DNA from 4 places in the Pseudomonas sp. KH_027 genome. Region 1 is predicted to be linked to each of the others. Evidence: predicted binding sites of a transcription regulator. Region 1 holds the regulator's gene; each other region holds the start of a gene.
The links. Region 1 encodes sigma-54, which starts transcription at its own class of promoters, with help from an activator protein. Its sites were predicted from a motif close to ANTGGCATNNANNTTGCTNT; they were not measured.
Positions count from the first base shown of each region.

Region 1 (7,815 bases):
TACCAGGGCCGCGAAGATAAACTGGTGGTGCTCGACGAACTACTTGGCGAACTCGGCCTAAGCTACGAACACGTCGCCTACCTCGGCGATGACCTGCCCGACCTGCCGGTGATCCGTCGGGTCGCCTTGGGCATGGCCGTCGCCAGCGCCGACGGCTTCGTCCGCCAGCATGCCCACGGCGTCACGCAAGCCCGTGGCGGCGAAGGGGCGGCCCGCGAGTTCTGCGAGTTGATCATGCGCGCCCAAGGCAGCCTTGGGGCTGCCCAAACTGCCTACTTATAGAGCCGATCATGCTGCGCAAACTGCTTCTCTCCACCTTTTTCACCCTCGCAGCCCTGCTGCTGGCGGCGCTCGGCTACTGGAATCTCAACCCGGACAGCCTGCTGGATCAGGCACCCCAGGCCAGCGCGGAAAACGCCATCGACTTCTATGTGATGAACGCCCGCACTGTGCAATTCCAGCCGGATGGCACGCTGCATTACGAGATGACCTCCGACAAGATCGAACACCTCAAAGCCAGCGACATCAGCCTGATGACCCGGCCAGACCTGCTACTTTATCGCGGCAGCCCACAGCCCTGGCATGTGCGTAGCGCCCGTGGCGAAGTCTCACCGGGGGGCACGGAAGTCGAACTGATCGACTCCGTGCGCGTCGAACGAACGGACGCCAAAGGCCGGCCGACCATACTCACCACCAGCCGATTGACCGTGATCCCCGACAAAGAATATGCGCAGACCCAGCAAGCCGTTAGAATCGAGGCGGCCAACGGGGTGACCACGGCGCAAGGAATGAAAGCGTACTTGAATGACGGCAGGATGCTCCTGCTGTCCAATGTAAGAGGCCAGCATGAGGTTCGTTAACACATTGTCTCTCCGGACCCTCCCCCTACTGCTCGGTTTGAGCGCCGCACTGGCAAGCGCTAGCGCCTTGGCACTGCCGACCGACCGCGAGCAACCGATTCGCGTGCAGGCGGACAGCGCAGAACTCGATGACAAGCAAGGCGTAGCGGTCTATCGCGGCGACGTCGTCATCACCCAGGGCACCTTGAAGATCACCGGCAACACCGTGACCATCACGCAGAACGCCAGCGGCGATATCGAAGTCTTCACCGCAGTGGGCAAACCGGCCTACTACGAGCAGAAACCCTCTGCCGACAAGCAGATCGTCAAGGCCTACGGCCTGACCATCCAGTATTTCGCCGCCAACGAGCGCATCGTGCTGATCGATCAGGCCAAGGTCGTACAGGAAGGCAACACCTTCGAAGGCGAGAAAATCGTCTATGACACCCAGCGCCAGATCGTCAACGCCGGTCGCGCCACTGGCGCCAACGTGACCTCGCCACGCCCGCGTATCGACATGGTGATCCAGCCGAAGAACAAACCCGCTGAGCAGCAGGCGCAGTAATGGCCATCCTCAAAGCCCAACACCTGGCCAAGAGTTACAAGGGCCGCCAAGTCGTGCGCGACGTCAGCCTGTCGATCGAAAGCGGGCAGATCGTCGGCCTGCTGGGCCCCAACGGCGCCGGCAAGACCACCTGCTTCTACATGATTGTCGGCCTGGTCAACGCCGACCAGGGCCGTGTGCTGATCGACCAGCAGGACGTCACGCACCTGCCGATGCACGGTCGCGCCCGTGCTGGCATCGGTTATCTGCCGCAAGAAGCCTCGATCTTCCGCAAGCTTTCGGTCGCCGACAACATCATGGCGATCCTCGAGACCCGTCAGGACCTCGATCGCGCCGGCCGCCGCCAGGCCCTGGAAACCCTGCTGCAGGAATTCCATATCAGCCACATCCGCGACAACCTCGGCATGAGCCTCTCGGGTGGCGAGCGCCGCCGCGTGGAGATTGCCCGCGCCCTGGCCACCGCACCCAAGTTCATCCTGCTCGACGAGCCGTTTGCCGGCGTCGACCCGATCTCGGTCGGCGACATCAAGCAAATCATCCACCACCTCAAAGCCAAGGGCATCGGTGTACTGATCACCGATCACAACGTGCGCGAGACCCTGGATATCTGCGAAACAGCCTACATCGTCAACGATGGGCAGCTGATCGCCGAAGGCGACTCCGAAACCATCCTGGCCAACCAGCTGGTGAAAGAAGTCTACCTCGGCCACGAGTTCCGCCTGTAGTTCGCACAGCCACCCACTACGGAAAACGTGCGGGGGCTAGGCAAAACCCTCAAGGTCAGGCATATAATTTGCTTCCTGGTGGCGCTTCGGCGCCCTGTAGTGGATAGCGCATAGCATCAGCGCCGGCGAATAAGGTCCTAAGCCCCCTCCATGAAACCATCGCTAGTCCTTAAAATGGGCCAGCAGCTGACGATGACACCGCAGCTGCAACAAGCCATTCGTCTTCTCCAACTGTCCACCCTGGATCTGCAACAAGAGATCCAGGAGGCCCTGGAGTCGAATCCGATGCTCGAGCGCCAGGAAGAAGGCGACGACTTCGACAACACCGACCCGCTGGCCGATGGCGCCGAAAGCGCCCCCGCGGCGCCCAATACGGAAGAGTCCTACCAGGAAACCAGCTACCAGGAGTCTGCCCCCACGGTCGACAGCCTGGAAGAAGGCGAGTGGAACGAGCGCATCCCCAGCGAACTGCCCGTCGACACGGCCTGGGAAGATGTCTACCAGACCAGCGCCAGTAGCCTGCCGAGCAACGATGACGACGAGTGGGACTTCACCACCCGCACATCGGCTGGCGAGAGCCTGCAGAGCCATATGCTCTGGCAGCTCAACCTGGCGCCGATGTCCGACAAGGACCGCCTGATCGCCGTTACCCTGATCGACTGCATCAACAACCAAGGCTATCTGGAAGAGACCCTGCAAGAGGTCCTCGAAGCCTTCGACCCCGAATTGGATATCGAACTGGACGAAGTGGAAGCGGTGCTGCACCGCATCCAGCAGTTCGAACCCGCCGGCATCGCCGCCCGCGACCTGCGCGAATGCCTGCTGCTGCAACTGCGCCAACTGCCCGCCAAGACCCTCTGGCTGAATGAAGCCCAGCGCCTGGCCGGTGATTACCTGGACCTGCTCGGCAGCCGCGACTACAGCCAGCTGATGCGCCGCATGAAGCTCAAGGAAGACGAGCTGCGCCAGGTCATCGAGCTGATCCAGAGCCTCAACCCGCGTCCCGGCTCGCAGATCGAGTCGAGCGAGCCGGAATACGTGGTGCCGGACGTCATCGTGCGCAAGCACAACGAACGCTGGCTGGTGGAACTGAACCAGGAAGCCATGCCACGCCTGCGGGTCAATGCGCAATACGCCGGTTTTGTGAAGCGCGCCGACTCCAGCGCCGACAACACCTTCATGCGCAACCAGCTGCAGGAAGCGCGCTGGTTTATCAAGAGCCTGCAGAGCCGCAACGAAACCCTGATGAAGGTCGCCACGCAGATCGTCGAGCACCAGCGCGGCTTCCTCGACTACGGCGACGAGGCGATGAAGCCCCTGGTCCTGCATGACATTGCCGAAGCGGTGGGCATGCACGAGTCGACCATCTCGCGGGTCACCACGCAGAAATTCATGCACACACCGCGCGGCATTTACGAGCTGAAATACTTCTTCTCCAGCCACGTCAGCACCGCCGAAGGCGGCGAATGCTCGTCTACCGCGATCCGTGCGATCATCAAAAAACTGGTTGCAGCGGAAAATGCGAAAAAGCCGTTGAGTGACAGCAAGATCGCTGGTTTACTGGAAGCACAGGGCATTCAGGTGGCCCGTCGCACAGTCGCCAAATACCGCGAATCCCTCGGGATAGCGCCTTCCAGTGAACGGAAGCGGCTGATGTAACGGCTACACTGATCCAAGGCCAAAGTGTTCCGGTGGCAGGCCCGTTAGCCTGTCTCTTACACACGGCAATAAGGAGAAAGCGGTATGCAAGTCAACATCAGTGGACATCAACTGGATGTGACCGACGCCCTACGCGACTACATCGACGAAAAACTCGGACGACTGGAGCGCCACTTCGACAAGATCACCAATGTGCAGGTAACCATGGAGGTCGAGAAGCTCAAACAGAAAATCGAAGCGACCCTGCATATCGCTGGCGGCGAAGTCGTCGCCAACGCCGAACATGACGACATGTACGCGGCTATCGATCTACTCACCGACAAGCTCGACCGCCAACTCATCAAGCACAAGGAAAAGCAGCTAGGTCGCCTGCAAGGCGCCACAGCCCGCTGACACCACCCTCACCCATGATTCGACTTGAAAACATACTGACCCCCGGCCGTTCCCTGGTGAGCGTGCCGGGAGGCAGCAAAAAACGTGTACTCGAACAGATCGCCAACCTGGTCGCCCGCGAATTGCCCGACCTGGATGGACAAGACGTTTTCGAGAGCCTGGTCGCCCGCGAAAAGCTGGGCTCGACCGGCTTCGGTAACGGTATCGCCATACCCCATTGCCGCCTGCCGGGCTGCACATCGCCGATCAGCGCCTTGCTACGCCTCGACGCGCCGGTGGACTTCGACGCTATCGACGGCGCCCCGGTAGACCTGCTGTTTGTCCTGCTGGTGCCAGAGGCCGCTACCGATGAGCACTTGGAACTGCTGCGGCAGATCGCCAGCATGCTCGACCGCAGTGAAGTCCGCGAACAGCTGCGCCATGCCCCGAGCAGTGAGCGCCTGTATCAGGTGGTAGTGGACGTACAGAACGGCCGCTAGGCAGCAGAGGCTCACCATGCGCTTGATCATCGTCAGCGGCCGCTCCGGCTCCGGCAAGAGCACCGCCCTCGATGTCCTCGAGGACAACGGCTTCTACTGCATCGACAACCTGCCGGCCGTACTGCTGCCGGAACTCGCCGAACGCGCCCTGCTGCACACCGAGCTGTTGCAGCCACTGGTGGCCGTATCGATCGATGCGCGCAACCTGCCGAGTCAGCTCAAGCGCTTTCCCGAACTGCTCGATGAAGTGCGCGCCCGGCACATCCAATGCGATGTGCTGTACCTCGACGCGGATGAAGAAACCCTGCTCAAGCGTTTCTCCGAGACTCGCCGCCGTCACCCGCTGACCACCGACGAACGCTCGCTGGCCGAAGCCATTCAGGACGAAAGCGTACTGCTCGGTCCGATCATCGACCTGGCCGACCTGAAGATCGACACCACGCACCTCAACCTCTATCAGTTGCGCGACTCGCTCAAGTTGCGCCTGCTGAACAAGCCGGAACCGGGCACCGCGTTCCTGGTCGAATCCTTCGGTTTCAAGCGTGGGATGCCGGTGGATGCCGACCTGGTGTTCGATGTGCGCTGCCTGCCGAACCCCTATTGGAAACCCGAGCTGCGCGGGCATTCCGGCCTGGAGCCCGTCGTGGCGGAATACCTGGCCGCTCAGCCGGATGTCGAAGAGATGTTCCAGGACATCCACACCTACCTGATAAAGTGGCTGCCACGCTTCGCCGCCAGCAACCGCGCCTATGTCACCATCGCCATTGGTTGCACCGGCGGGCATCACCGCTCGGTGTACCTGGCCGAGCGGCTGGGCCTGGCCTTGAAAACCACCTTGAAGAATATCCAGGTTCGCCACCGCGACCTCCATTAGAAGGACTTAAGCAGCGATGCCTGCCTGTGAAATCACCATCATCAACAAGCTTGGCCTACATGCGCGCGCAGCCGCCAAGTTTGTCGGCGTGGCTGGGCGCTTTCCCTGCCAGGTGCGCGTCGGCCGTGCGCCGGAGAGCTGCGTGGACGGCAAAAGCATCATGGCGGTCATGATGCTCGCCGCCGGTAAAGGCACCGCGATCCACCTGCACACCGAAGGCGAACAGGACCACGACGCCTTGAATGCACTGATCGAACTGATCAACAACCGATTTGATGAAGGCGAATAACGGCAACCAGCCGACCACTGGAAACAGCGCCCATGAAAAAGCCCGCCAATCGGCGGGCTTTTCTTTGCCGCGAGTGCGAGGCCGGCCTCGCGACGTCTCAACTACCCGCGACCATCATCCGTTCGATCAATACCGAACCCGTGCGCACATTGCTGCGCAGTTCCAGGTCGCTACCCACCGCCAGAATCTGCTTGAACATATCGCGCAAATTGCCGGCAATCGTGACCTCCTGCACCGGGAACTGAATCTCGCCGTTCTCGACCCAGAAACCACCAGCCCCGCGCGAGTAGTCGCCGGTAACCAGATTCAAGCCCTGCCCCATCAGCTCGGTGACCAATAGCCCGCGACCCATGCGCCGGATCAGCGCAGCCTGGTCATCCTCGCCATGGGTGACGAACAGGTTATGCACGCCACCGGAGTTGGCCGTGCTGGGCAAGCCCAGCTTGCGCCCCGAATACGTCCCGAGGATGTAGGAGTGCAGTTCGCCCTGCTCGACGAACGACTTGGCATAGGTCGCCAGGCCATCGCCATCGAAGGTCGCGCTGCCCAATGCCCGCGGAATATGCGGACGCTCGTCGAGGCTCAACCACTCGGGGAACAACGGCTGGCCCAGGGCGCCTTCGAGGAACGAGGACTTGCGATACAGGTTGCCGCCGGAGATCGCCGAGAGAAAGTGGCTGAACAAGCCGGTGGCCAACTCCGCGGCAAACAGCACCGGCACCTCGCAGGTTGGCACCGGGCGCGCACCCAGGCGGCTGACCGCACGCTCGGCGGCACGCCGGCCGATACTGGCGGCATCGGCCAGGTCTTCGCCACGGCGGCTGACGTCATACCAGTAGTCGCGCTGCATCAGGCCATCCGCCTCGGCGATCATCACGCAGCTCAAACTCTGCCGGGTGCTGGCGTAGCCACCGACGAAGCCATGGCTGTTGCCATACACGCGGCAGCCCTGGTGGGTATTGAGGGTGGTGCCATCGGCGTTCTTGATCCGCTTGTCGGCGGCAAACGCCGCCGCTTCACAGCTCAGCGCCCGCTCGATGGCCTGTTCCGGGCTGATATCCCAGGCGTGATAAAGGTCCAGGTCCGGCAGGTCGCGGGCCATCAGTTCGGGGTCGGCCAGCCCGGCGCAGTCGTCCTCGGAGGCGTGCTTGGCGATGGCCAGGGCGGCGGCCACGGTTTCGCGGATTGCCGCCTCACCGCTTGCCGAGGTGCTCGCCGACCCCTTGCGCTGGCCGACATACAGGGTGATGCCGAAGCCCTGATCACGGTTGAACTCCACCGTTTCCACTTCGCCCTGGCGCACCGAGGTCGACAACCCCTGCTCCACCGACACCGCGACCTCACAGGCACTGGCGCCCTGCAGCCTGGCTTCGGCAATAATCCGGGCGACCTGTTCCTGCAATTCCGGCAGGGCCTTTGGTCCGACTACGTCTGAATTACTCATAACCTACAACTCCAGTTCTGCGGTCAGTCTCCTGACCGGGCCGGACAAGCGGCCCTCGACTCGTTATCATGGCGGCGTTTCCAACTGGATCTGCCCCATGTCTGACTATTCCGACGACTTCTCCGAAGAGAAGAGCAAAACCCAGGTCAAACGCGAGCTGCATGCTCTGGTCGACCTCGGTGAACGCCTGACCACCCTCAAGCCTGACCTGATCGCCCGCTTGCCGCTGACCGACGCCTTGCGTCGCGCCCTGGCTGAAGCGCCGAAGCATACGGCGAACATCGCCCGCAAACGGCACATTCAGTTCATCGGCAAACTGATGCGCGATCAGAACATTGACGAAATCCTGGTCCTGCTGGATCAGCTCGATGCCTCTACCCGTCAGTACAACGAACGCTTCCACGGCCTGGAACGCTGGCGCGACCGCCTGATCAGCAGCGGTGACGAGGTGCTCGACGCCTTTGTCGCCGACTACCCGCTGGCGGATCGCCAGCACCTGCGCCAACTGATCCGTCAGGCCCAGCACGAGGCGGCGCAAAGCAAACCAC
Region 1 covers NZ_CM174470.1:3,878,666-3,886,480, forward strand. The annotation lists gene AC3IYG_RS18150 (KdsC family phosphatase) at 1-282, shown strand, start outside; gene lptC (LPS export ABC transporter periplasmic protein LptC) at 291-860, shown strand; gene lptA (lipopolysaccharide transport periplasmic protein LptA) at 847-1,404, shown strand; gene lptB (LPS export ABC transporter ATP-binding protein) at 1,404-2,129, shown strand; gene AC3IYG_RS18170 (RNA polymerase factor sigma-54) at 2,280-3,788, shown strand; gene hpf (ribosome hibernation-promoting factor, HPF/YfiA family) at 3,873-4,181, shown strand; gene ptsN (PTS IIA-like nitrogen regulatory protein PtsN) at 4,196-4,660, shown strand; gene rapZ (RNase adapter RapZ) at 4,677-5,534, shown strand; gene AC3IYG_RS18190 (HPr family phosphocarrier protein) at 5,551-5,823, shown strand; gene pmbA (metalloprotease PmbA) at 5,921-7,267, opposite strand; gene yjgA (ribosome biogenesis factor YjgA) at 7,365-7,815, shown strand, end outside.

Region 2 (7,815 bases), 860 kb from region 1:
CACGGATTCCTGCCGCGAGAAGCCGGCCGTGTTCACGTTACTGATGTTATGTCCGGTCACCGCCAGGGAGGTCTGCGAAGAACGCAGCCCCGACAGTCCGATGGATAACAAATCAGCCATTTTTCATCCTCACGAACGGGGAGCGCTGTCGCTCGCCGCTATGGTCTGGTACGTCTGCATCTGCTGGGCGATTTGCATCACCTTGCGCGCGTATTGCGGGTCGGTGGCGTAGCCGGCCTCTTGCAGCTCGCGAACGAACTGCTTCGGATTGTCCGTGGCATCCAGCGCCTCGTCGTAACGACCATTGCCCTGCAGGAAGCTCACGAAGTCATTGAAGCTCTGCTGGTAGGAGTCGTAAGCACGGAAGGACGCCGACTCTTTAACCGCGGCGCCACCTTTGTATTCGGTGGTCAGAACCCGTGCCGACTCCCCTTCCCAGCCGCCATGCGCCTTGATGCCGAACAGGTTGTGGCTGCTGGAGCCATCCTGCTGGCGAATGATCGATTTACCCCAACCGGTCTCCAGGGCCGCCTGGGCCACCAGATAACGCGGATCGACGCCGATACGCTGGGAAGCCTGTTCCGCCATGGGCAGCATGGTGGCGATGAATTCGTCCTTCGACGCGAACGCCGACTTACCCGGCGCCAGCGGCGGCTGAGCAATCCGTCGACCACTGATGGCATCACTGTTGTCCAGGCTCAGCGCCGAACGCGCGACCGATGCCGGGCTCTTGGCGGGCAGCCAGTCACCCTGGGCCAGCTCACCCTTGCTGGCGCCAGTCGTGGACGTCAGTGCCTGCGCAGTGTCCGCGGGCGTGGAGACGATACCGGCAAGCAAACGATTGGTCAGCTTGCTCGGCAACGCCAGCCGGCGCTGATTGAGCAACGTGGCGTCGTCGCGCCCGACCTCCGGCACCGGCAAAGCTTTGCCGCTTGCGCTCAACGCGCTGCCGGATGACGCAGCTGCGGCGCTCTGCACGCCCGTATCGGCCGTGTGGGCAAAGGGGTTGCGGTCGCCGCTGCGACCACCGCTCTGCAGCTTCGCCATCTGCTCCACCAGCATATCCGCCAAGCCGATGCCGTTCGCCTGCCGTGACAGGGACACCGACAGTTGCTGGTCGTACATGCTCTGGTATTGCTTGGCGGTTTCGCTGTTGAGGAAGTTGCCTTCGGCAAGCACATCGTTGGCCGAGCGCATCGACTTGAGCATTTCACTGAGGAACAGCGACTCGAACTCTTGGGCGACCTTGCGCACGTTGGCTTCGCCGTCGCGGTCCTTGCCGACCTTCAACTGGCTAAGGCGATTGAGGTCGTTGTAGGCACCGGAATCTACGCTACCGGAAACGCCGGAAAACAGTCGTGAATCCATCGTAGCCTCCCTAGATCACAATCAGGTCAGCCTGGAGAGCGCCGGCTTGCTTGAGCGCCTCGAGGATGGCCATCAGGTCGGAGGGCGATGCGCCCACCTCGTTCACCGCGCGGACGATTTCATCCAGCGTGGTACCCGGACCGAACTTGAACATCGGCTTGGTTTCCTGCGTCGCATCCACCTTCGAGCGCGGCACCACGGCGGTCTGGCCGTTGGAGAAGGCGCCCGGCTGGCTGACGATGGGGTCTTCGGTGATGCTCACGGTCAGGCTGCCGTGGGTCACGGCGGCGGGCTGCACGCGCACGTTCTGACCGATGACGATGGTGCCGGTGCGCGAGTTGATGATGACTTTGGCCACCGCCTGCCCGGCATTCACTTCGATGTTTTCCAGCACGGACAGGTAGTCGACCCGCTGGCTCGGGTCCAGCGGGGCACTGACGCGCACCGAGCCACCGTCCAACGCCTGGGCCACGCCCGGGCCGAGCAGTTCGTTGATCTGGTCGACGATGTTCTTCGCCGTGGTGAAGTCCGGGCGATTGAGGTTGAGCGTCAGGCTATTGCCCTGATCGAACCCGGTCGGCACCGGCCGCTCGACCGTCGCACCGCTGGGAATGCGCCCGGCCGAGGGCACGTTGACGGTGATTTTCGAGCCGTCGCCGCCTTCGGCATCGAAGCCACCGACTACAAGATTGCCCTGGGCGATGGCGTAAACGTTGCCGTCGATGCCTTTCAGCGGCGCCATCAGCAGGCTGCCGCCACGCAGGCTCTTGGCGTTGCCGATCGAGGAAATGGTCACGTCGATGGTCTGGCCCGGCTTGGCGAACGCCGGCAGGTCGGCATGGATCGACACCGCCGCGACGTTCTTCAGCTGCACGTTGCCGCCGCCAGTCGGCACCTTGATACCGAACTGCGCCAGCATGTTGTTGAAGGTTTGCAGGGTGAACGGCGTCTGTGTGGTCTGGTCGCCACTGCCATTGAGGCCAACGACCAGGCCATAGCCGATCAACTGGTTGCTGCGCACGCCCTGGATGCTGGCCAGGTCCTTGAGCCGCTCGGCTTGCGCGGCGCTGGCAGCGAGCAACAGGCACAGGGCTGAGATCAATCGTTTCATGCTCACGCGCACCTGCTTAGAAGGGCCACAGCGGGCTTATGAAGAAACGATCGAACCAGCCCGGCTGACTGGCATCGGCAAACGCGCCGGTGCCCGAGTAGGTGATGCGGGCGTCGGCCACGCGGGTCGAGGACACGGAGTTGTCGGTGGCGATGTCGTCGGAACGGACCAGACCGGCAATTCGGACCAGCTCGTCACCGGTATTGAGGGTCATCCATTTCTCACCGCGTACCGCCAGAATGCGGTTGGGCAGCACTTCGGAGACGGTCACGGTGATCGAACCGGTCAGGCTGTTGCTTTGCCCGGCCTTGCTGTCGCCTTTGGTGTCGCGGGAACCGCTGTAACCGACGTCCAGGCTGAGGTCATCGGTCTGCAACGGGTTGAGGCTGCCGTTCGGGTTGTTCAGCGAAACGCCGCCACCGAACAGCGACGCCAGGCCGATGTTCGCCGTGCTGTCTTTCTGCAGTTGCGAGTTGGCGTTCTTGCTCGCCTGGGTGCGCTCATTGAGGGTGATGGTGATGATGTCGCCAACCCGGTAAGCCTTGCGGTCGTCGTAAAGATTGGTCTCGAACCCGGCCTGGTAGATGGAGCCGTTGCTCTGCGACGCGGGCAGCGGCGTACGCGGCAGGACCGGGGAGTAATAGGGGTCATTCGGCTTTGGCGGCGGGCTGACGCAACCTGCCAGAACCGCAATGGCCAGCAGTGGCAGAACATGGAACTGGCTCATTACAACGCACCTCGCAGCGTGAACACATTACAGCCAGGGCTGACGGGCCCTAGATTTCATCAAAGATTCTGGCTAATGAACGACAGCATCTGGTCGGCGGTGGAAATGACCTTGGAGTTCATCTCGTAGGCCCGTTGGGTGGTGATCATGTTGACCATTTCCTCGACCACGCTGACGTTGGAGTTTTCCAGGGTGTTCTGTTGCACCGTGCCCAAGCCGGTCAAGCCCGGGGTACCGACCTGCGGGGCGCCACTGGCGGCGGTTTCCAGGAACAGGTTGCCGCCAATCGCTTCCAGACCCGCCGGGTTGATGAAGTCAGCGGTCTGAATGTTGCCCAGCACCTGCGGTTGCGGGTTGCCGGCGGTGGTCACCGAGGCCGTGCCGTCTTCGCCCACGGTGAAGGTTTTGACTTCGTTCGGCAGGACAATGGCGGGCTCCAGGGGATAACCGCTGGAGGTCACCACCTGGCCGTCGGAGTTCAGGTGAAAGCTGCCGTCACGGGTATAGCCCACGGTGCCGTCGGGCATCAGGATCTGGAAGAAACCCCGGCCGTTGACGGCCATGTCCAGCGGTTGTTCGGTGGTCTGCAGGCTGCCGGCGGTGAAGACCTTCTGCGTGCCGACGATGCGCACACCGGTACCCAGCTGCAGGCCGGACGGCAGTTGGCTGTCCTGGCTGGTCTGGCCACCGGGCTGACGGCGGATCTGATAGAGCAGGTCCTGGAATTCGGCGCGATCACGCTTGAACCCCGTGGTCGACACGTTGGCCAGGTTGTTGGAAATGGTGGTCAGGTTCATGTCCTGGGCGGACAAACCGGTTTTACTGACCCACAGAGCCGGTAGCATGGTCATTCTCCTCGGGCGCCGGTTTCACGGCGGCCACGTACTGATAGTTAGCTCATCTGCAAAACACGCGCCATGGCCGACGCATCGTCCTCGGCAGTGCGCATCATCTTCACTTGCAGCTCGAATTGGCGGGACAAGGAGAGGATCGCCGTCATCTCCTCCACGGCATTCACGTTGCTGGTTTCCAGAAAGCCGGAGGTCACCCGGACTTCGGTGTCCGCCTGCAGAGCGCCTTGGCCCTTGAAGCGGATCATGCCGTCGCTGCCCTTCTCCATTTGCTTGAGATCCGGATTGACCAGCTTGAGGCGATCCACCTCGGCCAAGACATTGGGCGCCTCGCCCAAGGCCCGAATGGTGATGGTGCCGTCATCGCCGATCTCGACCTTTTGCTCCGGCGGCACGGCAATCGGCCCGCCATTGCCCATCACCGGCAAACCATTGCCGGTGCGCAGCTGGCCGAGGGAATCGATCTTCAGGCTCGCGGTCCGCACATAGGCCTCGCCGCCATCCGGCGCCTGCACCGCCAGCCAACCGTCGCCACTGACGGCGACGTCCATGCCGTTACCGGTTTCCTGCAGGGTGCCGGGGGTGAAGTCCGTGCCCGGGCGCTCGCTCATGGCGTAGACCCGTGACGGGAAACTCTCACCGAACACCTGCATCGAGCGCGCCAGCTCGAAGTCACGACGAAAGCCGTTGGTCGAGATGTTCGCCAAGTTGTTGGCGTGCGCGCGCTGGGCCAGGGTGTTCTGGCTGGCGCCCGTCATGGCGACGTACAGCATCTTGTCCATGTTTATCTCCGAGATAGGCGCTTGCCGCCTGCTGCTCTGTCAGCTACTACAAAGCAAGCGCTATGCCACTCTCGAAATAAAAACGTAAGCAGTTGAAATAAAACAAATTTTATATATAAAAAAACCCCTTTCGGGGTCTTTGAGCAACGCGAACGGCGAGTGGCTGCCGTCCGCGGCAATGCGCTTGCCGCCCGACGCCGCGGGCGGCAAGGCGCGACTCAACGCAGGTTGATGATTGTCTGGGTGACCGCGTTTTCCGTTTCGATGGTCTTGGCGTTGGCCTGGTAGTTACGCTGCGCCACGATCAGGTCGACCAGCTCCGTGGAAATGTCGACGTTCGATGCCTCCAGCGCTCCCGACTGCATGGCCCCCAGGGTGCCCGAACGCGGGGTCCCGACCACCGGCTCGCCCGAGTCGGCCGACTGCACCCAGGACGTCTTGCCGACCGGCGTCAAACCCTGGACGTTGGCGAAGTTGGCCAACACGACCTGGCCCTGGGCCTTCGACTGACCGTTGGTGTAGCGGGCAAAGATGTTGCCCTCATCGTCGATCTCCAGGCCCGACAGCTGGCCGGTGGTGTAACCGTCCTGACTGACGCTGTTGACCGCGAAGCTGCTGGAAAATTGGGTCGAGCCGCGCAGATCGATACCGATGCTGGCCGTCGCGCTCGCGCCGTTGGCACTCCAGACCGCCGGCGTGGCGCCGTTGGACTGAGCCGGCACCCAATTGTCCAGGCCCAGAACCCCGTTGGTCACCGAGAAACCACCGGTAGTGGTGAAGGTACTGGTGTCAATCTGGCCCGCACTGGTGAAGCCGACCACGGTACTCAAGGGCGCGGTCGAACCAGGAGCGGTCGGGTTGCGCCCGTCGACCAGCACATTCATGTTCCAGGTGTTGGCTGCGGTCTTGACGAAATACTGCGTCATGACATGCGCGTTGCCCTGGGAGTCATAGATGTTCACCGACGTCGACGAGTTGTAGGTGGTTGGATCGCTCGGGTCGAAGGGTGTCGTGGTCGGAACGGTGTTGGTCGAGTTCAGGTTGAAGGTCTGGGCGATCGCGGAGGTGGCCTGCGGCGCCTGATTCGCGGTCTGGATCGTCAGGTCACCGACCACGCCGTTCTGCAGCTGACCGTTGGCATCCACCGAATAGCCCTGCAGGCGATAGCCGTTGTTGTCGACGATAAAGCCCGCTTTATCCGTGCCGAAGTACCCGGCGCGGGTATAGCTGATGGCGCCGTTGTTACTGGTGACGAAGAAGCCGTTGCCATTGACCGCCATATCCAGGGCATTTTCGGTGTAATCGATGGTGCCTTGGTTATGCAGCTGGGCGACGTTGCTCATCAGCACACCGCTGCCTACCGAGTTGCTGCCCGAGCCCAGCACTGAGGCCGAATAGATATCCTGGAATTCGCCACGCGACTGCTTGAAGCCCACGGTGCCGGCGTTGGCAATATTGTTGCCAGTGATATTAAGGTCACTGGATGCGGCCTTGATGCCGCTGAGTCCGATATTGAAAGACATGGAATGCTCCTCAAACGCCGAGCCTGCCGGCAGTTATTGACCGATTACCTGAACCTTGGAAAGAGCGATGCTGCCGAGCCCGGCCAGATTGAGCGTCATTTCTGCGCCGTTCTGCCCCAGGGTCACGCTGTCCACGTTGGCCGGCAGGTTGGTGCTCATGGCCAGCGTTTTTCCGTCGACCGCGGCCTGCGCCTCGAATGTGTAAGTGCCAGGCGACGTCACGTTGCCGCTGGAATCCTTGCCGTCCCACATGAAGCTGACCTGGCCGGAAGCCTGATCGCCCAGATTGATGCGGTTGACCTGGGTGCCCTTGCTGTCGAGCACGTTCACGTACAGATTGTTGGTGGCATTGGTCAGGTTGACGCTGCCCTTGAAGGTTTCGCTGGTATCCACCACCGCCTGATTGGTGGTGACGATGACCTTGCGCCCGACCAGCGACGAAGCCTGCAGCGCCTGGGAGGACTGGGTGCTGGACAGGATGCTGTCGACACTGGTGTTGAGGTTGTCGAGCCCTTCAACCGTACTGAACTGCGCGAGCTGCGCCACGAATTCACTGTTGCTCTGCGGGTCCAGAGGGTTCTGGTTGTTCATTTGCGCCACCAACAGTTGAAGAAACTGGTCTTTGCCCAGGTTGCTGGTGCCGCTGGTATTCGTGGTCTGGCTCTTGACCTGGTATTGGTCCAGCACAGAACTGGTAGTCGTGCTCGTATCAATGCTCATGTGCTTCCCTCACTGCCTCACTGACCCAGGGTCAGTACTTTCTGCATCATTTGTTTGGCGGTATTCATCATTTCAGCGTTGGTCTGGAAGGCACGGCTGGCGGAGATCATGTCCGCCATTTCTTCGACCACGTTGACATTGGGGTAGTAGACGTAACCATCGGCATCCGCCGCTGGGTGGTTCGGCTCATAGCGTGGGGTCAGGCTGCTCTGATCCTCGACCACGCCCAGCACCTGCACGCCGCTGCCAGGTTCGTCCTGGTCGGCGAACAGCGAGCCGCGGTCGCCGCTCAACGCCTGCTGGCTCTGGAACATGGTGGCGAACACCGGGTGACGAGCACGGTAGGTCTGGTCGACGCTCGAGGACACCGTCTCGGCGTTGGCGATATTGCTGGAGATGGTGTTCAGGCGAGTGGTCTGAGCACTCATGCCGGTTCCGGCAATATTGAAAACACTGGCTAGTGACATGGCATGGGTCTCCGTTATTCGCCGCGCAGGGCGCCGATCAGCCCTTTGAACTTACTGTTGAGCAAAGTGAAGCTGGCCTGGAACTGCACAGCGTTTTCCGCATAGCTGGATTGCTCCAGCTGCGCATCGACCGTGTTCTGGTCGATCGAAGGCTGCATGGGGGTGCGGTACTGCACAGAGGCATCGGCCATGGCCAGCCCTTCGGCAGAGATATGCCGGCTGTCAGTGCGGTTCAGCCCAACCGGGCTGCGCTGAATCTTGGCGCT
Region 2 covers NZ_CM174470.1:3,018,585-3,026,399, forward strand. The annotation lists gene flgK (flagellar hook-associated protein FlgK) at 1-120, opposite strand, end outside; gene flgJ (flagellar assembly peptidoglycan hydrolase FlgJ) at 130-1,368, opposite strand; gene AC3IYG_RS14175 (flagellar basal body P-ring protein FlgI) at 1,379-2,479, opposite strand; gene flgH (flagellar basal body L-ring protein FlgH) at 2,496-3,206, opposite strand; gene flgG (flagellar basal-body rod protein FlgG) at 3,266-4,051, opposite strand; gene AC3IYG_RS14190 (flagellar basal body rod protein FlgF) at 4,099-4,839, opposite strand; gene flgE (flagellar hook protein FlgE) at 5,058-6,362, opposite strand; gene flgD (flagellar hook assembly protein FlgD) at 6,396-7,082, opposite strand; gene flgC (flagellar basal body rod protein FlgC) at 7,100-7,549, opposite strand; gene flgB (flagellar basal body rod protein FlgB) at 7,564-7,815, opposite strand, start outside.
Region 2: a site for sigma-54 is predicted at 4,890-4,909, ahead of AC3IYG_RS14190 (flagellar basal body rod protein FlgF). Genes of this name have one in related genera too.

Region 3 (7,815 bases), 1.2 Mb from region 1:
CTGTCGATAGTGCGAGCCGTCATCGCCTCCGCTGCTGTGTACGCGGATACCGAGTTTGCCGCTGGGTGTCACGCGCAGGTCATAGCTGAAGCGCTCATTGAGTTGCACGTTTTCCGCCAGCAGGATGTTCTCCACGTCCTTGTCTCCCGGGCGTTTGCGCACCAGCGCTTCGAGCCGGCCGACGCCATGCAGGTAGTGGTACTGCAGTTTGACTAGCGGATCATTCTCGCTGCCGGGTTCATCCTTGCTATGGATTTGGCCGATGATGATTTTGTTCTTGCTCGGCACCTGGTTCACCGTCAATACGGCACTCAGGTAATTGTCGGCAGTCTGGTAGGGCCAGTAGCTGAGGCTGCCGTCGGCCTGGGTTTCGCGCAGTTCGCTGCGCGGGTAGCGGGCGTCTTCGGTGACTGAGCCGTTGACCGGCACCCAGAAGGTGATGCTGCCGTCGGAGTGAGGGCGCAAGTACTGGCTTTGATAGCCATTGTTCAGGCGGGCGGTGTCGATGAGCGTGGCAGAGCCATGGGCAGGAACGCTGAGGTTCCAGGTGCTGAGGTCGATCATTGCTGATCCTTACTGAGGCTGTGGGATGGGAAAGGCTCCTGTTCGGTGGTTTGTTGGGCGACAAGTTCAGGTGATGTGACGAGCGGGGCCGCCGCCCGTCATTCCGTGGCTGTTGGCGGCAGCCGCTCTAGTGCGCTATTTGCCGGGCGGGTACGCCACTCGCGTCGCCCGCCTTGCATGCTTACACAGGCTCTGGTTTGGCCTTTGGCGCGGACGGCAGCAAGCCATCGGCACGGAACATCGCTTTGATGCCGCGCACGGCCTGGCGAATACGGTCCTGGTTTTCGATCAGGGCGAAGCGCACATGGTCGTCGCCGTAGTCACCGAAACCGAGGCCGGGCGAAACGCAGACCTTGGCCTCGGCCAGCAGCTTCTTGGCGAACTCCAGCGAGCCGAGCTTGGCGTAGGGTTCGGGGATTTTCGCCCAGACATACATCGAGGCTTTCGGGTTGTCGACCATCCAGCCGGCCTCGTGCAGGCCACGCACCAGCACGTCGCGGCGTTGCTGGTAGTTGGCGGTGATATCCAGCACGCATTGCTGATCGCCTTCCAAGGCCGCGATCGCCGCGACTTGCAATGGGGTGAAGGTGCCGTAGTCGTGGTAACTCTTGATCCGCGCCAGGGCATTGACCAGTTCGCGGTTGCCGACCATGAAGCCGATCCGCCAGCCGGCCATGTTGTAGCTTTTGGACAGGGTGAAGAACTCCACCGCGATGTCCTTGGCGCCGGGCACCTGCATGATCGACGGCGCTTTCCAGCCGTCGTAGACGATGTCGGCGTAGGCCAGGTCATGCACCACCAGTACGTCGTGCTGTTTAGCCAGGGCCACCACGCGCTCGAAGAAGTCCAGCTCCACGCATTGGGCGGTGGGGTTGGAGGGGAAGCCGAGAATCATCATCTTCGGTTTCGGGATGCTCTCGCGGATCGCCCGTTCCACCTCGGCGAAGAAGTCCACGCCCGGCACCAGCGGCACGGAACGCACCTGGGCGCCGGCGATCACCGCGCCGTAGATATGGATCGGGTAGCTCGGGTTGGGCACCAGCACCGTATCACCGTGATCGAGGGTGGCGAGCATCAGGTGAGCCAGGCCCTCCTTGGAACCGATGGTGACGATGGCCTCGTGTTCGGGGTCGATCTCCACGTCATAGCGATCCTTATACCAGCGCGAGATGGCGCGGCGCAGGCGTGGGATGCCGCGGGAGGTGGAGTAGCCGTGGGTGTCTTCACGCTGGGCGACTTGCACCAGCTTTTCGACGATGTGCGGTGGGGTGGCGCCGTCGGGGTTGCCCATGCTCAGGTCGATGATGTCCTCGCCACGGCGGCGTGCGGCCATCTTCAGTTCGGCAGTGATGTTGAATACGTAAGGGGGGAGACGATCGATGCGCGCAAAGCGGCGCGAAGCTTGGTCAGTCATGCTTTCCTCGGAGACGTAAGCGCCCGGAACCGTCCGAGCGACGTTGGCCACTGTGGTGGCCGAAAGCGAAGATAAGCGGGCGGTGGGGCCCTTGTCGAGAGGGTTATGCGCTTTTCTCGGTCGGCAGCCTGGATGGTCTGGCAGTCATCCAGGCTGCCGGGTTTCAGGGGCCGAGCAGTTCGTTCATGGCGATGATCTGCTCGGCCACCTGAATCAGCTTCTGCTGTCGGCTCATGGCTTGGCGGCGCATCAGGGTGTAGGCCTCTTCCTCGGTACAGCTTTTCATCTTCATCAGCATGCCCTTGGCCAGCTCGACACGCTTGCGCTCGGCCAGTTGGTCGTCGCGGGCCTGCAGTTGCGCGCGCATGGCCTGGTCGCTCTCGAAGCGGGCCATGGCGACGTCGAGAATCGGTTGCAGGCGCTGGGCCTGGATGCCTTCGACTATGTATGCGCTGACGCCGGACTGGATGGCTTGGCGCATCACGTCGGGGTCGTGTTCGTCGGTGAACATGACGATGGGCCGTGGCTGGTCGCGGCTGACCAGTACCACTTGCTCCATCACGTCACGGCCGGGGGACTCGGTGTCGATCAGGATCACGTCGGGGCGCACGGCTTCGACCCGCGCCGGCAGGTCGATGGTCAGGCCGGATTCGTCGATCACCTCGAAGCCGGCTTCTGTCAGTGCCGCTTTGAGGCGACCGAACTTCTTCGCGGTGTCGTTGATCAGGAGGATGCGCAGCATAGGAAGGTCATTCTCCGTCAAAGGGCGTGGGATTGAGGGGTGTCGGCCAAGGCGTGCAGGGCGAAGCTGCGCGCATAGCCGGCAGGGTCGCTGCCGTCCCAGGTTGTGCCGTCGAGCAGGGTGGCGCTGCGCATGGCGGTGGCCGGTACGGCGATGCCCAGGGCGCTGGCGGCCTCGGCGTAGAGGTCGAGTTGCTGCACCTGCCTGGCGATGCCGAGGTAGTCCGGATCATCGCGCAGCAGGCCCCAGCGGCGGAATTGGGTCATGAACCACATGCCGTCGGACAGATAGGGCATGTTCGCCACACCTTCGGCATGGAAGCGCAACGGGTGCCGGTCTTGCCAGGCATTGCCGAGCCCGTCCTGGTACTGGCCGAGAAAGCGCGGCTCGATAGCCGAGAGCGGGGCATTGATGTACTCGCTGCCGCTGATCAATTGCGCCGTGCTGCGTTTGTTTTCTTCGCTGGCGTCGATGAACCGGCTGGCTTCGAGCACGGCCATGGTCAGCGCCCGCGCAGTATTCGGGTAGCGCTCGACGAACTCGCGGGTGACACCGAGCACTTTTTCCGGATGATCGGCCCAGATCATCTGGCTGGTGGCGAGGGTGAAGCCCTGGCCTTCATCGACCGCCAGCGCGCCCCAGGGGCCGCCCGCGCAAAAGCCATCGATCCGGGCCGCCTTGAGGTGCGCGAGCATTTGCGCGGGCGGTACGACCACGGTGTTCACATCGTGCAGGGGATGAATGCCGTGGCTGGCCAGCCAGTAGTTGAGCCACATGGCATGGGTGCCGGTCGGGAAGGTCTGGGCGAAGGTGAGTTTTGCACCGCCGTGGAGCACGTGCCTGGCGAGTGCTTCAGGAGTGCTCAGGCCGGCACGTTTGAGTGGTTCCGACAGGTTGATGGCCTGACCGTTCTGGCACAGCCCCATGAGAATGGCCATTTCGCAGGTTGGCCCGCCGAGCCCGAGATGAATGCCGTAAACCTGGCCGTAGAGCGCTTGGGCGGCATCCAGCTCGCGGCTCAGCAGCCTGTCGCGCAGGCTGGCCCAGGAGGCTTGGCGTTGCAGGTTCAGCGTCAAGCCGTAAGGCTGGGCGAAGCCCTGGGTGGCCGCGACGATCAGCGAGGCGGAGTCGGTCAGGGCCATGAAGCCGAGGTTGAGCACCGTCTTTTCCGGGGCGTCGGAACCTGCGACCCAGGCCAGGTTGTCTGTGCGTGCAGTGCTTGTGTCATCGCTCATGTTTGCAATTCCGTCGTTAAACAAAAAAGCGCCGCCCCAGCCACCTCGCGATCAGGTAACCAGCAGCGACGCCATTGTCTATGAACCGACTCCGCCGTTGGAGAAAGTTCTGTTGCACAAACAGAAGCAAGCGATATGCCAGCAGTTGGTTTAGGTAGAAAAACAAACCCCCGCGGAGGCGGGGGCTGGTTGCGCAGGGTCGATTGCCTCAGCGTTCGATCATCTGCTTGACCGAGGTTTGCGGGATTTGCTGAACGCGGCCCTCGCTATCCTCGAACTCCAGCATGCCGGTCTTTTTATCCAGTTGTGGCTTGCCGTCGCTGGTCAGCATCTGGCCGTCGGTGGTGGTGATGATGTACTCGCTGGAGCAGCCGGCCAGGCTGGTTGCGCAGAGAAGGGCGAGAATCCAGTGCTTCATGGTGTGCTCCACAGTGGTCGAAAGAGGCGTCGCAAGATAACGGCTCACAGTGTTAAAGCTAGACACTGGCTGTGTGGCCCGCAAGCGGCGGAAAAAACAAACCCCGCACAGGGCGGGGTTGGTTTCACAGCGTTGCGTAACTTAGGCTTGAACCACCGGGATGTTGGCGTTCGCTGCCGCTTCACGGAACTCGGCGATCTGGTCGAAGCTCAGGTAGCGGTAGACATCGCTGGCCATGGTGTCGATTTCTTTCGCGTAGGCCATGTACTCCTCGACGGTCGGCAGGCGACCGAGGATCGAAGCCACCGATGCCAGCTCGGCCGAGGCCAGGTAGACGTTGGCACCATCGCCCAGACGGTTGGGGAAGTTACGGGTCGAAGTCGACACCACGGTGGCGTTCGGTTCAACGCGAGCCTGGTTACCCATGCACAGCGAGCAGCCCGGCATTTCCATGCGCGCGCCAGCCTTGCCGTAGATGCCGTAGTAGCCCTCTTCGGTCAGTTGGTGAGCGTCCATCTTGGTCGGCGGCGACAGCCACAGACGGGTTGGCAGCTGACCTTTGACCTGATCCAGCAGTTTACCGGCAGCGCGGAAGTGACCGATGTTGGTCATGCACGAACCGATGAACACTTCGTCGATCTTCTCGCCAGCCACGCTGGACAGCAGGCGGGCGTCGTCCGGGTCGTTCGGCGCGCAGAGCACCGGCTCCTTGATCTCGGCCAGGTCGATCTCGATGATTTCAGCGTATTCGGCGTCGGCATCGGCAACCATCAACTCAGGGTTGGCGATCCAGGCTTCCATCGCTTGGGCACGACGTTCCAGGGTACGAGCATCGCCGTAGCCTTCGCCGATCATCCAGCGCAGCAGGGTGATGTTGGAGCTCAGGTACTCGGTGATCGACTCTTTCGACAGCTTGATGGTGCAACCGGCAGCCGAACGTTCGGCGGAGGCGTCGGACAGCTCGAAAGCCTGTTCGATGCTCAGGTTGTCCAGGCCTTCGATTTCCAGAATGCGGCCGGAGAAGGCATTTTTCTTGCCTTTCTTCTCTACGGTCAGCAGGCCAGCCTGGATCGCGTAGTAAGGAATGGCGTGCACCAGGTCGCGCAGGGTGACGCCCGGTTGCATTTTACCTTTGAAGCGCACCAGGATCGATTCCGGCATGTCCAGTGGCATAACGCCAGTGGCGGCGGCGAAGGCGACCAGACCGGAACCGGCCGGGAACGAGATGCCCATCGGGAAGCGGGTGTGCGAGTCACCACCGGTGCCGACGGTGTCCGGCAGCAGCATGCGGTTCAGCCAGCTGTGGATGATGCCGTCGCCCGGACGCAGGGAAACGCCGCCGCGGGTCATGATGAAGTCGGGCAGGGTGTGGTGGGTGGTCACGTCGATCGGCTTTGGATAGGCCGCGGTGTGGCAGAACGACTGCATCACCAGGTCGGTGGAGAAGCCCAGGCACGCCAGGTCTTTCAGCTCGTCACGGGTCATCGGGCCAGTAGTGTCCTGGGAGCCGACGGTGGTCATTTTCGGTTCGCAGTAGGTGCCTGGACGAACGCCAGCGACGCCGCAGGCCTTGCCGACCATTTTCTGCGCCAGGGTGAAGCCCTTGCTGCTTTCAGCCGGTGCTTCCGGCTTCTTGAACAGATCGGACGGTGGCAGACCCAGTTCGGCGCGCGCCTTCTCGGTCAGGCCGCGGCCGATGATCAGCGGGATACGACCGCCGGCACGGACTTCGTCGAGCAGCACCGGGGTTTTCATTTCGAAGGTGGTCAGGACTTCGTCGCTGTTGTGCTTGGTGACTTTGCCAGCATGCGGGTACAGGTCGATCACGTCGCCCATGTTCATGTTGGTGACGTCGAATTCGATCGGTAGTGCGCCGGCATCTTCCATGGTGTTGTAGAAGATCGGCGCGATTTTGCTGCCGAAGCAGAAGCCGCCGGAGCGCTTGTTCGGCACGTAAGGAACGTCGTCGCCGAAGAACCACAGCACCGAGTTGGTCGCCGATTTACGCGAGGAACCGGTACCGACCACGTCACCGACGTAGGCGATCGGGAAGCCGTCGTTGCGCATGGCTTCGATCTGCTTCATCGGGCCGATGGCGCCTTGCACATCCGGCACGATGCCGTCGCGGGCCATTTTCAGCATGGCCAGGGCGTGCAGCGGGATGTCAGGACGCGACCAGGCATCCGGAGCCGGGGACAGGTCGTCGGTGTTGGTTTCGCCGGTGACCTTGAACACGCGCAGGCTGATCTTGTCGGCCAGGGTCGGGCGGTTCTTGAACCACTCGCCATCGGCCCAGGACTGCATCACAGCCTTGGCGTGGGCGTTGCCGTTCTTGGCTTTTTCCGCGACGTCGTGGAAGGCGTCGAACATCAGCAGGGTGTGCTTGAGCTCTTTAGCGGCAACCGGAGCCAGTTCGGCGTCGTCCAGCAGGTCGACCAGGGTGACGATGTTGTAGCCACCCTGCATGGTGCCGAGCAGTTCGACGGCGCGCTTTTTGTCCAACAACGGCGAGCTGACTTCGCCTTTGGCCAGGGCCGACAGGAAGGCGGCCTTGACGTAGGCAGCTTCATCCACGCCTGGCGGCACGCGGTTGGTGATCAGATCGAGCAGGAATTCTTCTTCGCCAGCCGGCGGGCTTTTCAGCAGCTCGACCAGGCCTGCGGTTTGTTCGGCGTTCAGCGGCTGGGGCACGATACCCTGAGCGGCACGCTCTGCGATGTGTTTGCGATAGGCTTCAAGCACAGTTATTACCCTCATCAGTGGTCCCATAGGGTTGTCCGGGACGCATCCAGAAGCTGTTTTCAAAGTTTTACGCCGGCAGGACGAACTAGATGAGGGCTGACTGGGGGGATCTGAGGGGAGCCTGCCCCAGTCAACGGCGTTCCTGCTGGATTAACTGTGCTCGTGACGCTTTGAAAACAGCTTCTAACGGACATGACGCCTAAGAATGGCCGGCCGATTCTACTGGATAACCGCAGCAAAGTTAAGACAAAGCCCCACATAGACTGGGGTGACCCTCATTAGACAAAGGACTAAGATGCCTACCTGTTTTTCTCTGTCCGTACCTCCCGACCATGTCCAATCAACGCATCAAGACGCCTTGCGTCGGCCTCTGCTCCACGGTTTACGGTGATCTGGTGTGTCGCGGCTGCAAGCGCTTCCACCATGAGGTCGTGAACTGGAACCTCTATAACGACGAGGAAAAGCGTGCGGTCTGGCGACGACTGGAAATCTTGCTGGTGCAGGTGATGACGGCGAAACTGGATGTTTTCGATCCGGCTCGCCTGCGCCAGCAGCTGGAGCAGCGCAAAATCCGCTTCGTTCCCGAACAGTCGGCGTATTGTTGGGCCTACCAGCTCATCGCCCGTGGCGCCCGCGTCATCAGCCAGCTGGATGCCTATGGCATGACCTTGCTGCCGGAGTTTCGCGGTTGGGCGTTGCC
Region 3 covers NZ_CM174470.1:2,648,332-2,656,146, reverse strand. The annotation lists gene AC3IYG_RS12510 (polysaccharide lyase family 7 protein) at 1-564, opposite strand, end outside; gene alaC (alanine transaminase) at 746-1,978, opposite strand; gene AC3IYG_RS12500 (ANTAR domain-containing response regulator) at 2,142-2,720, opposite strand; gene AC3IYG_RS12495 (CmpA/NrtA family ABC transporter substrate-binding protein) at 2,738-3,955, opposite strand; gene AC3IYG_RS12490 (YgdI/YgdR family lipoprotein) at 4,164-4,373, opposite strand; gene acnB (bifunctional aconitate hydratase 2/2-methylisocitrate dehydratase) at 4,515-7,115, opposite strand; gene AC3IYG_RS12480 (DUF1289 domain-containing protein) at 7,448-7,815, shown strand, end outside.
Region 3: a site for sigma-54 is predicted at 4,079-4,098, ahead of AC3IYG_RS12495 (CmpA/NrtA family ABC transporter substrate-binding protein). Genes of this name have one in related genera too.

Region 4 (7,815 bases), 1.3 Mb from region 1:
GGGTGCGGGTGCGCAGGGTGATACGGCCCAGGCGCAGTTCGTTCTGCGTGCCGATGGCCTGCATGGCGTTGCGCACGATATTGAGCACCGCCTGGATCATCTGTTCGCGGTCGATCAGTACATCGGGGATGCTCGGGTCGTAATCGCGCACCAGGGTGATGCTGCCCTGGCTTTCCGCTTCGATCAGGCTGCCAACGCGCTCCAGTACCTCGTGCACGTTGGTCATGGCCAGCGACGGCAGCTTGTTCGAGCCGAGCATGCGGTCGACCAGGTTCCGCAGGCGGTCGGCTTCTTCAATGATGACGTTGGTGTAGTCCTTGAGGTTTTCGTCCGGCAGTTCGCGGGCCAGCAGTTGGGCGGCGCCACGGATGCCGCCGAGCGGGTTTTTGATTTCATGGGCCAGGCCGCGCACCAGCATCTTGGTGGTTTCCTGCTTGGACAGTTGCGCCTCCTCCTTGGTGATCCGCAGCAGCCGGTCGCGCGGGTGGACTTCCAGCAGCAGCAGGGTCTCGCCACGATTGAGGATCGGCGTCACCGCATAGTCGACGGTCAGGGTCTGGCCGGTCAGCGCGGTGACCACGGCTTCGCGCTTGTTGAACGGGTGCGCCTGTTCCACGGCTTGGCGCAGCGAGGCCAGGGCTTCCGGCGACTCGGTGAAGAGTTCGCTGATGAACTGGCCATGGCTGCGTTGGCCGCTGACGGCCAGGAGCATTTCGGCCGCCGGATTCATGTACTCAAGGCACAGTTCGGCGTTGAGCAGCAGGGTCGCGGTGGTCAGGTTATCCAGCAGCAATCGGTGCAGGGCGTCGTTGATGGTCATCTTTGGGATCCCGAGAATGGGTCTGAAAATGCAAAAAGCAAACCAAAGCCCCGAAAAGACGCGCTAATAGTACGGGATGGGGGCTTTTGGCTACTTTTCGGCGCTAAACAGATCAGCCGACGAGCCAAAATGGGGAGTGTATAGAAAGTGGTGCGCATGAATGCACCGAATGGGTGCATAAGTCGGTGGTGTCAGATGAAGGGGACGAGCGGGATGTCCTTCTTCACGGGTGGTTTGTCTTCCAGGGGGCACTCGGGACGTACGCCGTAATCCTTCAGTTTGCAGGGATTGGTCGTGCGCTTTTGTTCCAGGGAGATGCGCAGGATGTGCACCGGTTGGCTTGGCGTGCGTTCCAGGGTGCGGCCCTGGTTGTCGACGATTTCTGCGGCCAATTGGTGGGTGCCGCGATCCAGATTGCTGAGCGCGAAGACGGGGCTGCGGTTGGGCTCACCCACCGCCTGGCCATCGAGTAGCAGGCGGTAGTTGTGGCCGGCCAGCAGGTTTGGTTCGCTGGTGACGGTGACGATCAGGTCGCCGGAAGAACCTTCGCGGATTGTCGCATCCGGCTCGGGGATCAGGATGCGTAGCAGTTGGTAGGCCGGTGGTGTGGTCGGGGCTGTCTGTGCGGGAGCGGGTGGGGGCGGCAGGTCATTGGTCGACATGCCGTTGGATGGCGCCAGTTGAATCCGTTCGGCATTGTCCGACTTGGGGCGGTCGGTGAAGACCCGATTCCCTTCGCTGTCGATATAGGTGTAGACCTCGGCTGCAACCGGCAGGCCGATCAGCAGTAGGCAGAGCAGAATAAATCGCATGTTTTAGGTGGCTGGCCTGGGTGTGGGTGTGGGTTTGGGTGGTCGCAGCGCCGGGCTGCTGGTGTTGACGCGTTGCACGGTAAAGGCTTCGGTGGCGCTTTGCTGGATCGGCTGCTCGCCGCTAAGAACTTCCACCGCCAGGCTGTGTTCGCCACGCGGGATATTGCTCAGTGGCAGGCGCAGTGCTGTGCTCGCTTGGCCATAGGGTTGGCCGTCGAGGAGCAGGCGCAGCCGATGGCCGGAGCGCAGTTGCGGTTGCAGCTTGATGCCGACGCTGAAGGTGCCGTTATTGGCCCGCAGGGCTTCCTCGGACGGAATGTCGCTCAGTTGCAGCACGCTGTATGCGGCCTGGGGAGCCTGGCTATTGGTGTCGGCTGCGGGGTTGGTCGGTGCCTGCATGCCCACGCTGTTGGTGGGTGGCAGTGTGACGGCTTCGGTCGGGGCGCCATCGGGCGGCTGGTTGGTGTACACCGTGTTGCCGTTGGCGTCGGTGTATTTGTAGATTTGTGCGGCGGCTGGCAGGGCCAGGGCGAGCAGCAAACAGGTAAGCGTGAGGCGCATGGCTGGTTTCCCGTGCAAGGGTTGTTGCTTAGCCTTGCATTGGCAGGCGGCGCTGGCAAGTTCGTACATTTATAGCTGTGCGCGCAAGCAAATAAAAAATGCCAAATAAAAAGGTTATATGGCCTGCAGGAGCGGGCTATGCCCGTGAGAGCGCCTCAAGCATTGTGGTATGGCCCGTTCCGGCGAGAGCTGCAATTCGGCTCAATAAAAAGGCCTCCCCGGTTTTCGCCGGGGAGGCCTTTGGGTCACGCTAAAGCTAGCGTGGCTGGTTTAGACGCTGTAGTACAGGTCGTATTCCAGTGGGTGCACAAAGGTGCGCACTTTGATTTCTTCTTCGTTCTTGAGCTCGATGTAGGCATCGATGAAGTCGTCGCTGAACACGCCGCCTTTGGTCAGGAACGCACGGCCCTTGTCCAGCTCCTCCAGGGCTTCTTTCAGGCTGCCGCACACTTGCGGGATCAGCTTGCTTTCTTCCGGTGGCAGGTCGTAGAGGTTCTTGTCGGCAGCATCGCCGGGGTGGATCTTGTTCTGGATACCGTCCAGGCCAGCCATCAGCAGTGCAGCGAAGCACAGGTAGGGGTTGGCAGCCGGATCCGGGAAGCGCGCTTCGATGCGGCGGGCTTTCGGGCTGGAAACGTACGGGATGCGGATCGAGGCGGAACGGTTACGTGCCGAGTAAGCCAGCATTACCGGGGCTTCGAAGCCTGGAACCAGACGCTTGTAGGAGTTGGTGGCCGGGTTGGTGAAGCCGTTCAGGGCCTTGCCGTGCTTGATGATGCCGCCGATGAAGTACAGGGCGGTGTCGGACAGGCCGGCATAGCCTTCGCCAGCGAAGGTGTTCTTGCCATCTTTGGCGATGGACAGGTGCACGTGCATGCCCGAACCGTTGTCACCGTAGAGCGGCTTCGGCATGAAGGTAGCGGTCTTGCCATAGGCGTCCGCGACGTTGTGCACGCAGTATTTCAGGGTCTGAACTTCGTCAGCCTTGGCTACCAGGGTGTTGAACTTCACGCCGATTTCGTTCTGGCCGGCAGTCGCCACTTCGTGGTGGTGAACTTCGATGACCAGACCCATTTCTTCCATGGCGTTGCACATGGCAGTACGGATTTCGTGGTCGTGGTCGAACGGCGGAACCGGGAAGTAGCCGCCTTTGACGCCTGGGCGGTGGCCTTTGTTGCCGGTTTCGATGTCGGCATCGGACATCCAGGAGCCTTGTTCGGAGTAGATCTTGAACATGGAGCCGGAGATGTCGGATTTGAATTTCACTTCGTCGAAGATGAAGAATTCTGGTTCCGGGCCAACGAATACGGTGTCACCGATACCGGTGGACTTCAGGTATTCCTCGGCGCGGTGGGCAATGGCGCGCGGGTCGCGGTCATAGCCTTGCATGGTCGACGGTTCGATGATGTCGCAAACCAGGATGATGGTCGGCTCTTCGGTGAACGGGTCGAGCACGGCGGTGCTGTCATCCGGCAGCAGGATCATGTCGGAGGCTTCGATGCCTTTCCAGCCGGCGATGGAGGAGCCGTCGAACATCTTGCCGATTTCGAAGAAATCGTCGTCTGCATCACGGGCCGGCATGGTCACGTGGTGCTGCTTGCCTTTGGTATCGGTGAAGCGCAGATCAATCCACTTCACGTCGTGTTCTTTGATGAGTTGAAGCGACTTCGACATGGTGTCCTCCAGATGGACGGGGGCAGGGTAAGAGTTGGCCCCCAAAATAAACGGGTGAAGCCGGGCGGATACTCCGCCAGGGCAACCTGCCTCACAAGGGAGCAAATTGCATGCCAGTGCCCCGAAGTGGGTTTCGCTCCTGTAACTCAGGCGTGGCGGGGGCTGCATCTGTGCGCCAGGCAATCCTGTGCACCATAATGGATCTGCAAGGAAAGCTGGTGCATTGTTTTGGTGCGCTTAAGATCTTTGTTGTCAATAACTGGTTAAACCTTGAGCAATTTCCGCTATAATCCCGCCCCCACTTTTTCGGCTGGCCTCACGCGCGCAGTTTTCATGAAACTTATCGTTAAAGTCTTCCCTGAAATCACCATAAAAAGCCGGCCGGTGCGCAAGCGCTTCATCCGTCAGTTGGCGAAGAATATTCGCATGGTGCTGCGTGACCTGGATCCTCATCTCGTGGTGGACGGCGTGTGGGACAACCTCGACGTCGAGACCAAGGTGCGCGAGCCGAAAGTGCTGCGCGAGATGGTCGAGCGCCTGACCCGTACCCCGGGTATCGGCCAGTTTCTGGAAGTGAACGAATACCCGCTGGCCGACCTCGATGACATGGTCGAGAAGTGCAAGGCGCATTACGCCGACCTGCTGCCCGGCAAGATCTTCGCCGTGCGCTGCAAGCGCGCCGGCAAACACAGCTTCAGCTCGATGGATGTCGAGCGCTATGTCGGCAGCCAGTTGCGTCAGCAGTGCGGCGCCGCCGGGATTTCGCTGAAAGAGCCGGAAGTTGTGGTGCGTATGGAAATCCGTGACCAGCGCCTGTTCGTCATCCACCATCAGCATGACGGCATCGGTGGTTATCCGCTGGGCGCCATCGAGCACACGCTGGTGCTGATGTCCGGCGGTTTCGATTCGACGGTGGCGGCCTATCAAATGATGCGCCGCGGGCTGGTCAGCCATTTCTGCTTCTTCAACCTCGGTGGGCGCGCCCATGAGCTGGGGGTTATGGAGGTGGCGCACTACCTGTGGGACAAGTACGGCCGTTCGCAGCGCGTGCTGTTCGTCAGCGTGCCGTTCGAGGAAGTGCTCGGCGAGATCCTCGGCAAGGTCGACAACAGTTATATGGGCGTGGTGCTCAAGCGCATGATGCTGCGCGCCGCGAGCACTATCGCCGATCGTCTGGATATCGACGCGTTGGTGACCGGCGAGGCAATTTCCCAGGTGTCCAGCCAGACCCTGCCGAACCTCGCGGTGATCGACCGGGCTACGGACAAACTGGTGGTGCGCCCGCTGATCGCCAGCCACAAGCAGGACATCATCGACTTGGCGACGCAGATCGGTACGGCCGAGTTCGCCAAGCACATGCCCGAATACTGCGGAGTGATTTCGGTGAACCCGACCACCCGCGCCAAGCCCGACCGCGTGGTCTACGAAGAGGCCCAGTTCGATATGGCCGTGCTGGAGCGCGCCCTTGAGCGCGCCCGCCTGGTGCCGATCGACCGGGTGATCGACGAGTTGGGCGAAGACATCCAGGTCGAGGAAGTGAATGAAGCCTTGCCTGGGCAGATCGTGCTGGACATCCGTCACCCGGACGCCCAGGAAGACCTGCCGCTGGAGCTGAACGGCATCGAGGTTCAAGCGTTGCCGTTCTTCGCACTCAACAGTCGCTTCAAGGAACTGGATATCACCCGCCAGTACCTGCTGTATTGCGACAAAGGCGTGATGAGCCGCCTGCATGCCCACCACTTGCTCAGCGAGGGGCATGCCAATGTGCGCGTTTATCGTCCGGCATAAAACGCCGGGTCTGTTTGGCGGCAGTATCCGCCACCGCCCCCCCGACCGACGGGGCTGCCCCGCCACTTCATTATTCATACTGGCCGCCTAAACTTAGCGGCGAACCGAATCCTCTGATCGAGATACACAAGTGATCGAAAATCTACGCAACATCGCCATCATTGCTCACGTTGACCATGGTAAGACCACCCTGGTAGACAAACTCTTGCGTCAATCCGGCACCCTGGAACGCGGCGAGCTCAACGACGAACGCGTGATGGACTCCAACGACCAGGAGAAAGAGCGCGGTATTACCATTCTGGCGAAAAACACCGCCATCAACTGGAACGGCTACCACATCAACATCGTGGACACCCCCGGTCACGCCGACTTCGGCGGCGAAGTTGAGCGCGTAATGTCGATGGTTGACTCCGTTCTGCTGCTGGTTGACGCTCAAGACGGCCCTATGCCGCAAACCCGTTTTGTGACCAAGAAGGCGTTCGAAGCCGGCCTGCGTCCAATCGTGGTCATCAACAAGGTTGACCGTCCAGGTGCGCGTCCGGACTGGGTTCTGGACCAGATCTTCGACCTGTTCGACAACCTGGGTGCCACCGAAGAGCAGCTGGACTTCCAAGTCGTTTACGCCTCCGCGCTGAACGGTATTGCCGGTCTGGAACACACCAACATGGCCGAAGACATGACGCCGCTGTACCAGGCGATCATCGACCACGTACCGGCTCCGAAAGTCGACCGTGACGGTTCGTTCCAGATGCAAATCTCGGCACTGGACTACAACAGCTTCCTGGGTGTTATCGGCGTTGGTCGTATCGCTCGTGGTCGCGTCAAGCCGAACACTCAAGTTGTGGCCATCGACGTTGACGGCAAGAAGCGTAACGGTCGTATCCTCAAGCTGATGGGGCACCACGGTCTGCACCGTATCGACGTTGAAGAAGCAGCTGCCGGCGACATCGTCTGCATCAGCGGCTTCGACGAGCTGTTCATCTCGGACACCCTGTGCGACCCACAGAACGTTGAAGCGATGAAGCCGCTGACCGTTGACGAGCCAACCGTTTCCATGACCTTCCAGGTCAATGACTCGCCGTTCTGCGGTCGCGAAGGCAAGTTCGTCACCAGCCGTAACATCAAGGAACGTCTGGACAAAGAGCTGCTCTACAACGTAGCCCTGCGCGTTGAAGAAGGCGACACCGCCGACAAGTTCAAAGTCTCCGGCCGTGGTGAGCTGCACCTCTCGGTACTGATCGAAACCATGCGTCGCGAAGGCTTCGAAATGGGTGTTGGCCGTCCGGAAGTGATCATCCGTATGGTTGACGGCGTGAAGCACGAACCGTACGAAAACGTCACCATCGACGTGCCAGAAGTTTCCCAGGGCGCTCTGATGGAGCAAATGGGTAACCGTAAAGGCGACCTGACCAACATGGTTCCGGATGGCAAAGGCCGCGTTCGCCTTGAGTACAACATCCCGGCCCGTGGCTTGATCGGTTTCCGTAACGAGTTCCTGACCCTGACTTCCGGTGCCGGTATCCTGACCAGCATCTTCGACCGTTACGACGTGATGAAGTCCGGCGATATGTCCGGCCGTCAGAACGGCGTACTGGTTTCGGTGGCTACCGGTAAGGCGCTGACCTACTCGCTGGAAACCCTGCAGGCGCGTGGCAAGTTGTTCCTCGGCCACGGCGAAGACGTGTACGAAGGCCAGATCGTCGGCATCAACAGCCGCGACAACGACCTGGGTGTGAACCCGACCAAAGGCAAGAAGCTCGACAACATGCGCGCTTCCGGTAAAGACGAAACCATCGCATTGGTTCCGCCGATCCGCTTCACCCTGGAGCAAGCTCTGGAATTCGTCCAAGAAGACGAACTGTGTGAAGTGACGCCGAAGTCGATCCGTCTGCGTAAGAAAATTCTTGGTGAGAGCGAGCGTACCCGCGCTGCCAAGAAAAGCAGTTAATACGCTACAACGCTGAAACAAAAAGCCCCCGCCATGCTGCATGGCGGGGGCTTTTTGTTTTCTGCCGAGCAGGTTTCCGTGGTTATGTACTGCCCGCCGCCGTTTGAACGCTTCACGGGTCGCCGGGCGGCTGTCGAGACCGCGCAGACGCAGCCAGTCAGCGGTGCAGCCCATCCGTAATATGCCCGGCCAGCCACGCTGGCCGGGCATAT
Region 4 covers NZ_CM174470.1:378,239-386,053, forward strand. The annotation lists gene glnL (nitrogen regulation protein NR(II)) at 1-820, opposite strand, end outside; gene AC3IYG_RS01855 (DUF4124 domain-containing protein) at 1,012-1,632, opposite strand; gene AC3IYG_RS01860 (DUF4124 domain-containing protein) at 1,636-2,193, opposite strand; gene glnA (glutamate--ammonia ligase) at 2,464-3,867, opposite strand; gene thiI (tRNA uracil 4-sulfurtransferase ThiI) at 4,201-5,655, shown strand; gene typA (translational GTPase TypA) at 5,786-7,603, shown strand.
Region 4: a site for sigma-54 is predicted at 3,966-3,985, ahead of glnA (glutamate--ammonia ligase). Genes of this name have one in related genera too.